DNA from 3 places in the Streptomyces sp. NPDC091289 genome. Region 1 is predicted to be linked to each of the others. Evidence: riboswitches for the same ligand, from Rfam matches in the RefSeq annotation. Region 1 holds a riboswitch; each other region holds the start of a gene.
What was found. Region 1 has a riboswitch for cyclic di-AMP ahead of ACIQPT_RS10500 (NlpC/P60 family protein). Riboswitches for the same ligand answer to the same signal wherever they lie in the genome.
Positions count from the first base shown of each region.

Region 2: linked by a shared signal. The riboswitch ahead of ACIQPT_RS31905 (M23 family metallopeptidase) and the one ahead of ACIQPT_RS10500 (NlpC/P60 family protein) in region 1 are both predicted to bind cyclic di-AMP.
Region 3: linked by a shared signal. The riboswitch ahead of ACIQPT_RS34480 (peptidoglycan DD-metalloendopeptidase family protein) and the one ahead of ACIQPT_RS10500 (NlpC/P60 family protein) in region 1 are both predicted to bind cyclic di-AMP.

Region 1 is NZ_JBIVUT010000006.1:302,092-305,340, forward strand. It holds gene ACIQPT_RS10495 (hypothetical protein) at 47-400, shown strand; gene ACIQPT_RS10500 (NlpC/P60 family protein) at 477-1,688, opposite strand; cyclic di-AMP (ydaO/yuaA leader) riboswitch at 1,696-1,862, opposite strand; gene pcrA (DNA helicase PcrA) at 2,131-3,249, shown strand, end outside.
Region 2 is NZ_JBIVUT010000029.1:35,830-39,078, forward strand. It holds gene ACIQPT_RS31895 (M16 family metallopeptidase) at 1-5, shown strand, start outside; gene ACIQPT_RS31900 (M16 family metallopeptidase) at 32-1,402, shown strand; cyclic di-AMP (ydaO/yuaA leader) riboswitch at 1,626-1,792, shown strand; gene ACIQPT_RS31905 (M23 family metallopeptidase) at 1,806-2,621, shown strand; gene ACIQPT_RS31910 (GntR family transcriptional regulator) at 2,800-3,249, shown strand, end outside.
Region 3 is NZ_JBIVUT010000034.1:83,905-87,153, reverse strand. It holds gene ACIQPT_RS34490 (DUF6126 family protein) at 30-203, shown strand; gene ACIQPT_RS34485 (tyrosine-protein phosphatase) at 237-1,049, opposite strand; cyclic di-AMP (ydaO/yuaA leader) riboswitch at 1,493-1,653, shown strand; gene ACIQPT_RS34480 (peptidoglycan DD-metalloendopeptidase family protein) at 1,657-2,625, shown strand; gene ACIQPT_RS34475 (SGNH/GDSL hydrolase family protein) at 2,787-3,249, shown strand, end outside.

The DNA.
Region 1 (3,249 bases):
GCCTCACTGAAAGGTGAAACTTTGGTCATGGCTAGGCTCCGGAGCCATGGACGTACTCATCAATGTCTTCGTCGCCCTGCACATCATCGGCATCGCCTCCCTGCTGGGCGGCTTCCTGACGCAGATGAAGGCCATGGGGGCGGGGACCGCCCGCTTCGTCCCCGCGATGCTTCACGGCGCGCTGACCATGCTGGTCACCGGAATCGCCCTGGTCGGCCTCAACCAGGCCGACGACCAGACCGTGAACAACGTCAAGATCGGCATCAAGCTGGCGCTGCTGGTCGTGATCCTCGCCCTGGTCTACGTCAAGCGGGACGACGAGAAGGTCGACAAGGGCGCGTTCGCGGCGGTCGGCGGGCTGACGGTCGCCAACATCTTCATCGCCACCGTCTGGACCTGAGGCCGGACCACGGCCTTCCGGGGGCGGCCGCCAACTGTGACCGGCCGCCCCGGCTCCGTACTACTGCTACTGCCTACTACGCCGGGCGCACGCTCCCGTAGATCGGCATGTAGTAGATCGACTCCTCGCGCACGTTCGCACCCGGCTTCGGGGCGTGGATCATCATCCCGTCGCCCTTGTAGATGCCGACGTGGCTGATGTCGTCGTAGAAGAAGACCAGGTCCCCCGGCTGCAGGTCCGAGGTGGCGACCCGGGTGCCGACCTTCACCTGGTCCCAGGTGGTCCGCGGCAGGGTCACCCCCGCCTCCCGCCACGCCGCCTGCGTCAGCCCCGAGCAGTCGTACGAGGAGGGGCCCGACGCGCCCCAGACGTACGGCTTCCCGATCTGGGCGCGGGCGAAGTCCAGCACCTTCTCCGCCTTGGCGGCGTAACCGCTGCCCGTACCGGAGCCGGTGCCGGAGCCCGACCCCGTGCCCGTACCGGACCCGGACCCGGACCCGGACCCGGAGCCCGATCCCGAACCGCCGTCGGACTCCTTCGCGGCCTCCTCGCGGGCCTTCTTCTCCGCCTCGGCCTTCGCCTTCGCCTCGGCGGCCTGCCGGGCGGCCAGCTTCGCCGCCTTCTCCTTGGCCTCGGCCTCCTTCTTGCGCTCCAGCTCCGCCAGTCGCGCCTTCTCCTCGGCGGTCAGCCTCGACAGCAGGCCACGGGCCTCGGTGAGCTTGTTCTGCACGTCCTTCTTGCTGGAGGCGAGCGTGGCCTGCGTCTCGGTGAGGGTCTCCAGGCTCTTCACCGCCTCCGCGCGCTTCTTCGCCGCCGACGCCTGCTGCGTACGGAAGTCGGTGACGGCCTGCTGCTGCCGCTCGGTTGCCCGGTCCATGAGCCGGCTCTGGTCGAAGTACCCCTGCGGGTCGTCCGCCAGGAAGAACGTCGCCGTCGGCGCGATGCCGCCGCTGCGGTACTGGGCCGCCGCGTAGGAGCCCAGCGCCCGGCGCGCCTCGTTGATCTTCTCGGTCCGCTTCGCCACGTCGGAGAGCAGCGTGTCGACCTTCTTCTGCTGCGACGCGGACGCGGCCTTGGCCCGGTTGTACTCCTGGGTCGCGGAGCCCGCCTGCCGGTACAGGGCGTCGACCTTCTTCTGGACTTCCTCGATGGCGGGCTTCGGCTCCGCGGGCGCGGCCGTGGCGCTCTGCGTGGAGAGCAACGTCACGGAGGCCAGCGCGGCCGTCGTCAGCCCGACGGCAGGGGTGGTGGTGCGCACCTTCGTGCGCGGCTTGCGATGCGATGCCAAGACCGGCATCTCCTTCCGTGGACCGCCTACCGGGTTAGCTGTCGGGTTCGGACGGAACGGAAGGCTGTCCTACGGTCCGGATGCGAGGGCACGGACCGATTCACCCCGGTTCTGCGTGTGGGTCCCCGGTTCCGAACTGCCAGGACGGCAGGACGGATTCGGCAGAGGTGTCCGTTAGGCGCGGTTCGCCTCAGGGAGGTACGGATCACCTGACCGAGCACGCTAGCCAACCCGTGGCACCGCTGGGAAGGAGGATGAGCGATATGCCCGATACATTTTCGTGACCTTTTCGGATCGGGGGCTGCCCACCCCTTCCGACCGGGCGATCCTTCACGGAACGTGGGCGTCCGGTCTCCGTGCGTAGGACCTGCGTAGGACCGAGGTCACCGCTTCCCGGCTTCGGCGGATCGTTGTCGGTGCGGCCGCCTAGACTCGGTAGGCGATGAGCAGCCTCTTTGACGACAGTTTCCTGACCGGCCTCCAGCCCGCGGAGGACGGCCCCCCGCCGCCCCCCGAGGACCACGCGCCCGAAGCGGTGCCGGAGGGACTCTTCGAGGGCGTCTACGACGCGCCCCCGCCGCCCCGGGACGGGTATTACCGGGACGGTCACCCGCGCCCGGTGATCGACGCCGCCGCGCTGCTCGACGGGCTGAACACCGAGCAGCGCGCCGCCGTCGTGCACGCCGGGTCCCCGCTGCTCATCGTCGCCGGGGCCGGCTCCGGCAAGACCCGGGTGCTCACCCACCGCATCGCCCACCTGCTGGCCGAGCGCGGCACGCACCCCGGGCAGATCCTCGCGATCACCTTCACCAACAAGGCCGCGGGCGAGATGAAGGAGCGCGTCGAGCAGCTCGTCGGCCCGCGCGCCAACGCCATGTGGGTCATGACCTTCCACAGCGCGTGCGTCCGCATCCTGCGCCGCGAGTCGAAGAAGCTCGGCTTCACCTCGTCCTTCTCGATCTACGACGCCGCCGACTCCAAGCGCCTGATGGCCCTGGTCTGCCGCGACCTCGACCTGGACCCCAAGCGCTTCCCGCCGAAGTCCTTCACCGCCAAGGTCTCCAACCTCAAGAACGAGCTCATCGACGAGGAGACCTTCGCCGGACAGGCGGCCGATGGCTTCGAGAAGACCCTGGCCCAGGCGTACGCGCTCTACCAGGCCCGCCTGCGCGAGGCCAACGCCCTGGACTTCGACGACATCATCATGACGACGGTCCACCTCCTCCAGGCCTTCCCGGACGTCGCCGAGCACTACCGCCGCCGCTTCCGCCACGTCCTCGTCGACGAGTACCAGGACACCAACCACGCCCAGTACACGCTGGTACGGGAGCTGGTCGGCCCGGCCGGAGAGGCCGACGCCCCCGCCGAGCTGTGCGTGGTGGGCGACGCGGACCAGTCGATCTACGCCTTCCGCGGCGCGACCATCCGCAACATCCTCCAGTTCGAGGAGGACTATCCGAGCGCGACGACGATCATGCTGGAGCAGAACTACCGCTCCACGCAGACGATCCTCTCCGCCGCCAACGCCGTCATCGAGCGCAACGAGAGCCGCCGCCCGAAG
Region 2 (3,249 bases), on a different contig from region 1:
AGTGAGCGACGCCGCCGTGACTGGAGTAGCCATGGAGTTCCACCCGCAGCCCACCGCCGGCACGGCCCGCCCCTGGGCCTTCCCGGCGCCCGAGCGCGGCGCCCTGCCCAACGGGCTGACCGTGCTGCGCTGCCACCGCCCCGGCCAGCAGGTCGTCGCGGTGGAGATCTTCCTGGACGCGCCGCTGGAGGCCGAGCCCGAGGGCCTCGACGGCGTGGCCACGATCATGTCGCGGGCGCTCTCCGAGGGCACCGACAAGCACAGCGCCGAGGAGTTCGCCGCCGAGCTGGAGCGCTGCGGCGCCACCCTCGACGCGCACGCCGACCACCCCGGCGTCCGGGTCTCCCTGGAGGTCCCGGCCTCCCGGCTGGCCAAGGCCCTCGGTCTGGTCGCCGAGGCGCTGCGCGCCCCGGCCTTCGCCGAGAGCGAGATCGAGCGCCTCGTCGGCAACCGCCTCGACGAGATCCCGCACGAGCAGGCCAACCCGTCCCGGCGCGCCGCCAAGCAGCTCTCCAAGGAGCTGTTCCCGGCCACCGCCCGGATGTCCCGCCCGCGCCTGGGCACCGAGGAGACCGTCCGGCGGATCGATGATGCCGCCGTGCGCGCCTTCTTCGACGCCCATGTCCGCCCGTCCACCGCGACGGCCGTGATCGTCGGCGATCTGACGGGCATCGACCTGGACGCGCTGCTGGCGGAGACCCTCGGCGACTGGTCGGGCAACGCGGGACAGGCCCGCCCGGTGCCGCCCATCACCGCGAACGACACCGGCCGTGTGGTCATCGTGGACCGCCCCGGCGCGGTCCAGACCCAGCTGCTGATCGGCCGGATCGGCGCCGACCGGCACGAGCGCGTGTGGCCCGCGCAGGTGCTCGGCACGTACTGCCTGGGCGGCACCCTCACCTCTCGGCTGGACCGGGTGCTGCGCGAGGAGAAGGGCTACACCTACGGGGTGCGCGCCTTCGCCCAGGTGCTGCGCTCGTCCGGCCCCGACTCGGGCGGCGCGGCGATGCTCGCGATCAGCGGCTCGGTGGACACGGAGTCCACCGGACCGGCGCTGGACGACCTCTGGAAGGTCCTGCGGACGCTGGCCGCCGAGGGGCTGACCGACGCCGAGCGCGAGACGGCCGTGCAGAACCTGGTGGGCGTCGCCCCGCTGAAGTTCGAGACCGCCGCCTCCGTCGCGAGCACGCTGGCCGACCAGGTCGAGCAGCACCTCCCCGACGACTACCAGGCCCACCTCTACGCCCGGCTCGCCGAGACGGGCACCGTGGAGGCGACCGCCGCCGTGGTCAGCGCCTTCCCGGTCGACCGCCTCGTCACGGTCCTCGTGGGGGACGCCGCGCAGATCGAGGAGCCCGTGCGGGCGCTCGGCATCGGTGAGGTGTCCGTCGTCACCGGCTGACGGCACCCGTGGCACACCGCCGCGAAGAGGACCCCGACGGACGGAAGTTCGTCGGGGTCCTCCCTTTTTGCCCGATTGGCGAGCTTTGCGCCCTTTGTTGGAGAGGTTGCCTGTCTGCCCTGTGGGATGCGCGACAAATCCCTCTGTCCGTTTGGTGATGGGAAGTCGCCCCGCCTAGCGTCGGCCCGGCTGTCCGTCACCCGTATGCCGCATCCGCGGCGCCGGGCAGTCATCGCCGAGTCCCCGTCAGGCGCGAGCCTGGGGAGCCGGGGACCCACGCAGTCCCTGGGGTGAATCGGAGGCCCGTGCCGTGAACCGGCGCGGGGATCCGTAGGAGACCTTCCTGCTCCGAACCCGTCAGCTAACCCGGTAGGCGAGAAGGAAGGAAAGGATCAGCCCCTCCATGGCGTTCACCCGTGCCACCGGGAAGCACCGTGCCCCGAGCCGCCTTACGCGCCGGAGCGCCCGGGCCGCCGGCATCGCGACCCTGGCCACCACCGGAGTCGTCGGCTCGCTGGCCTCCCCGGCCATCGCCGCGGACACCGAGGCCGCCAAGGTCGCCGACACCGGCCTCACCCGGGTCGTCGCCCTCGACGCCACCCTCGCCGAGCAGATCGACGCGCAGGCGCAGGCCCAGAAGCAGCAGGCCGACGCGATCGCCGAGGCGAAGGCCAAGGCCGCCGCCGAAGCCAAGGCCAAGGCCGCCAGGGCCAAGGCGAAGGCGGAGGCCGAGCGCAAGGCCGAGGCCCGCGCCAAGGAGGTCCGCGAGGAGAAGGCCCGGGCCGCCCGCGCCGCCGAGCGCGCCCGCCTCAACGCCTTCCACCTCCCGGTCGCCGGCTCCCACGTCACCACCGGCTACAAGACCGGCGGTTCGCTCTGGTCCTCCGGCAGCCACTCCGGCGTGGACTTCATGGCCCCCTCCGGCAGCTCCGTCGTCGCGGTCGGCGCCGGCACGGTCGTCGAGGCCGGCTGGGGCGGCGCGTACGGCAACAACATCGTGATCCGGATGACGGACGGCACGTACACCCAGTACGGCCACCTCTCCTCGATCGGCGTCTCCGTCGGCCAGAGCGTCTCCTCCGGCCAGCAGATCGGCCTCTCCGGCTCCACCGGCAACTCCACCGGCCCGCACCTGCACTTCGAGGCCCGCACCACCCCCGAGTACGGCTCCGACATGGACCCCGTCGGCTATCTGCGCTCCCACGGTCTGAACGTCTGACCCGCCCCTGCGCGATCCCGCCCGAAGGCCCCGGCACCCGCCGGGGCCTTCGGCAATTCCGGCCCGAAGATATCCATGGATTCCGGCCTGCCATCGGAAATTCCGGCGGATTGCAATAGAGTCACGGAACAGACGTCGGGCGGCCGCGTTTCGCGGGGATCAAGGCGGAGGTCAGGACATGCGCATTCCCGCGCATTCGGTATGCACGGCAATCCGTGACGACATCGTCTCCGGTGTGTACGAGCGCGGCAGCCGCCTCACCGAGGAGTTGCTGGCCCGCCGCTACGGGGTCTCCCGCGTCCCGGTCCGCGAGGCCCTGCGCACGCTGGAGTCCGAGGGCTTCGTGGTCACCCGCAGACACGCCGGCGCGTGTGTCGCCGAGCCCACCCTGCAGGAGGCGGCCGACCTCCTGGAGGTGCGGACGCTCCTGGAGCCCCTGGGCGCGGCCCGCGCCGCCCAGCGCCGCACGGAAGCCCATCTGAAGGTGCTCCGGGGCCTGGTCAGGCTGGGCCAGGAGCGGGCTCGCCGGGGCGAGGGAGAGGATCTGCGCTCGCTGGGCGGCTGGTTCCACGAGACCCTCGCCCAGGCCTCCGGCAGCCCCGCCCTCATCGCGCTGCTCACCCAGCTC
Region 3 (3,249 bases), on a different contig from region 1:
CGGCCGCGAGGCCGACAGAGAGGACCGTCATGTCCGATTCCGAACACTACGACCCGCTGGGCCCCGGACGTCGCGCGAACGAGGACCCGCAGGAGAAGCGGATGCCGCGCGGCGTGGTGATCCGTCTCTTCGCCTATCTGGTGGCGGGCCACATCATCGCGGGCTTCCTCTACCTGCTCTTCGTGGTGGCCGGGAGCAAGTGACGGCCCGCCTCCGGGGGATCGCCGCCGGCCGGGTCAGCCCTGGTCGAGCAGGCGCTCGCGCAGCCGCTCCCGGGTCGCGGAGGAGACCTTCAGCCCCTCGGCCAGGTAGCGGTCCGTCGTTCCCCAGTTCTCCTCGATGGCCGTGAAGGCCGCCGCGAGGTAGGCGGGCCGCGCCCCGAAGAGCGGGTCCAGCAGCTCCATCACCTCGGGCGACATACCGGTCTCGGACGCGTCGGAGCGCTTCACGTTGTAGCGGCGGTGGAGATCGTTGGACTTGAGGTAGTCCTCCTCGATCGCCTCCGGCTCGACGCCGACCGCCAGCAGCGCGACCGCGATCGAGAGACCGGCCCGGTCCTTGCCCGCCGCGCAGTGCATCAGGGCCGGGACGCTGTCCTCGGCCAGGGAGTGCAGCACCCGGCTGTGCTCGGCGGTGCGGTCCTCGATCGTCGCGCGGTACATCCGGATCATGCGTTCGGCGCCCTTGCCGTTCGCCAGGACCGAGCGCAGCTGCTCGATGTTCCCGTCGCTCACCAGTCGCCAGAACTCCGCGCCGTCGGCCGGGTCCGAGAGCGGAATGCTGACATTGCGGACACCGGCCAGCTCGATGTCGTACCCGTCGAGCCGGTGGTCGGCCGAGTGGCGGAAGTCGAAGATCGTGTGCAGCCCGAGCCCGCCGAGGAAGGCCGCGTCCTCGGCGGTGGCGTGCGCCAGGTGGCCGCTGCGATAGAGCCGGCCGAACGCGGTGCGCCGCCCGTCCGTGGTGGGAAGCCCGCCCACGTCGCGGAAATTGCGGACTCCGGTCAGCGCGGTCTCTGTCGGCGGGACCTGCGGCACCTGCTGCGTCACGGTGGCTCCTGGGATCTCTGGCGTCGGCGCGGCTCGCCGGCGAGGGCGCTCCCGTGACGATACGACATCGATTCGACGGAAAATCATCTCGGTCACGCACGCGGGGCGGGGCGCCGCGTGGGCCGGGCTGACCCGGCGTCAGGGGCGACGCCGACGGCGTGTCCGTATTGGTGTATTTCGCAGAACATGCCCCGCTAATGGGGGAGATGGGATTCCGGAGGTGAGCGGGATCATATCCGTGACGGACCGTGGTGAGCGCGCCTCGGGGCATTCCCGTTGCCCGCACGGAAATTCAAGATCCGTAATCCACGGAGTGTGACGGGAAATCCGGAACGATATTGAATCGATGATTCCGGTACGCAACCGATGGCTTGTTCCGCTCGTCCTGACCGGTTTACGGTCGCCGCAATCCGGACGGACCGCCTAATCCTGCCGCCGCCCGGAATTCGCACCCACCCACTCACGCGTGGCAGGAGCGGGGGAACCAGGTAAGCCGCCGATCCGGAGCGATCCGGACCGGCTCGGGGTGAAGTCGCCGCAACGCGACCGGGCATCTCCAGCCCGAACCCGACAGCTCACCTCGCAGGCGCCGGAGAGGAACTTCCCCATGCCCGCACAGGGTAAGCACCGTCGTCCGAAGTCCGGCCCGATCTCCCGCGGCGTCATCGCCGCAGGGACCGGCGGCGCCGCACTCGCCCTCCCGCTCATCGGCGCCACCGTGGCGAACGCCGCGGACCAGGCCGCTCCGGCCGCGAAGTCCGCCGCCGCCTCGGTCGCCGCCGCGCACACCGCCCCGTCGGCCGCCCCCGCCGCGTCGAAGGCCGCCCCGAAGACGTACGCCGTCGTCGCCGGCGACTATCTGTCGAAGATCGCCGCCGAGCAGAAGCTCAAGGGCGGGTGGGAGAAGCTCTACCAGGACAACCGCTCCACCGTCGGCGAGAACCCCAGCCTGATCCACCCGGGCATGAAGCTGACCCTCGGCGCCAAGGGCTCCGCCCCGGCCGAGAAGTCCGCCGCGAAGTCCGCCGCTCCCGAGGCCGCCCCGAAGAAGGCCGCTCCGGCCCCGAAGGTCGCTCCGAAGGCGGACCCGAAGCCGGACACCATCTCCGCCGACGACTCCGAGGGCTCCGGCAGCTCCGCGCAGACCGGCTCCTCCGAGGCCACCGGCTCCGGCTGGTCGGCCCCGCTCGCCAGCGCCAACGTCACCACCCAGTACCGCGCTTCCGGCGCCAGCTGGTCCAGCGGCTACCACACCGGCTCGGACTTCCAGGCCGCCTCCGGCACCCCCGTCCTCGCCATCGGGCCGGGCACCGTGGTCTCGGCCGGCAACAGCGGCTCGTACGGCAACGAGGTCGTCATCCAGCACGAGGACGGCATGTACTCCCAGTACGCCCACCAGTCCTCGCTGAACGTCTCCGTCGGGCAGACCGTCACCGGCGGCCAGCAGATCGGCCTCTCCGGCTCCACCGGCAACTCCACCGGCCCGCACCTGCACTTCGAGGTCCGCACCGGCCCGGGCTACGGCTCGGACGTCGACCCGGTCGCGTACCTGCGTCAGCACGGCGTCTCCGTCTGACCGAGCGCGGCGAGAAGTATCCGAGGGGCGGTGCGCGGCGGCGCATCGCCCCTCTCTTTATTCCGGCTTTACCAAAACCTGACCGGGTGGTCTATCTCACCACCCGTCAACCCCGTATTACGGTCGCGTAGGTCACATCGAACGATGCAGGATAAGTGCTTGTGGCAGACGATTCGAGAAACAACCAGCAGCACATCATCGGGTCGTACGCGGCGATTGGCGACAGTTTCACCGAGGGCGTCGGCGACCCCGGCCCCGACGGCACCTTCGTCGGCTGGGCGGACCGCTTCGCGGTCCTCCTCGCCGACCGGCTTCCGGCCCCCGACGCGGAGGCCGGCCCCGAGGACTCCCCGCACGGGGACTTCCGCTACGCCAATCTCGCCGTACGAGGACGTCTCCTCGACCAGATCGTCGAGGAGCAGATCCCGCGCGCCAAGGAACTGGCCCCCGACCTGGTCAGCTTCTGCGCGGGCGGCAACGACATCATCCGGCCCGGCACCGACCCCGACGATCTCGCCGAGCGCTTCGAGCGGGCCGTCGCCGACCTGAGCAACGCCGTCGGCACGGTCATGGTCACCACCGGCTTCGACACCCGGGGCGTTCCGGTGCTGCGCCACATGCGCG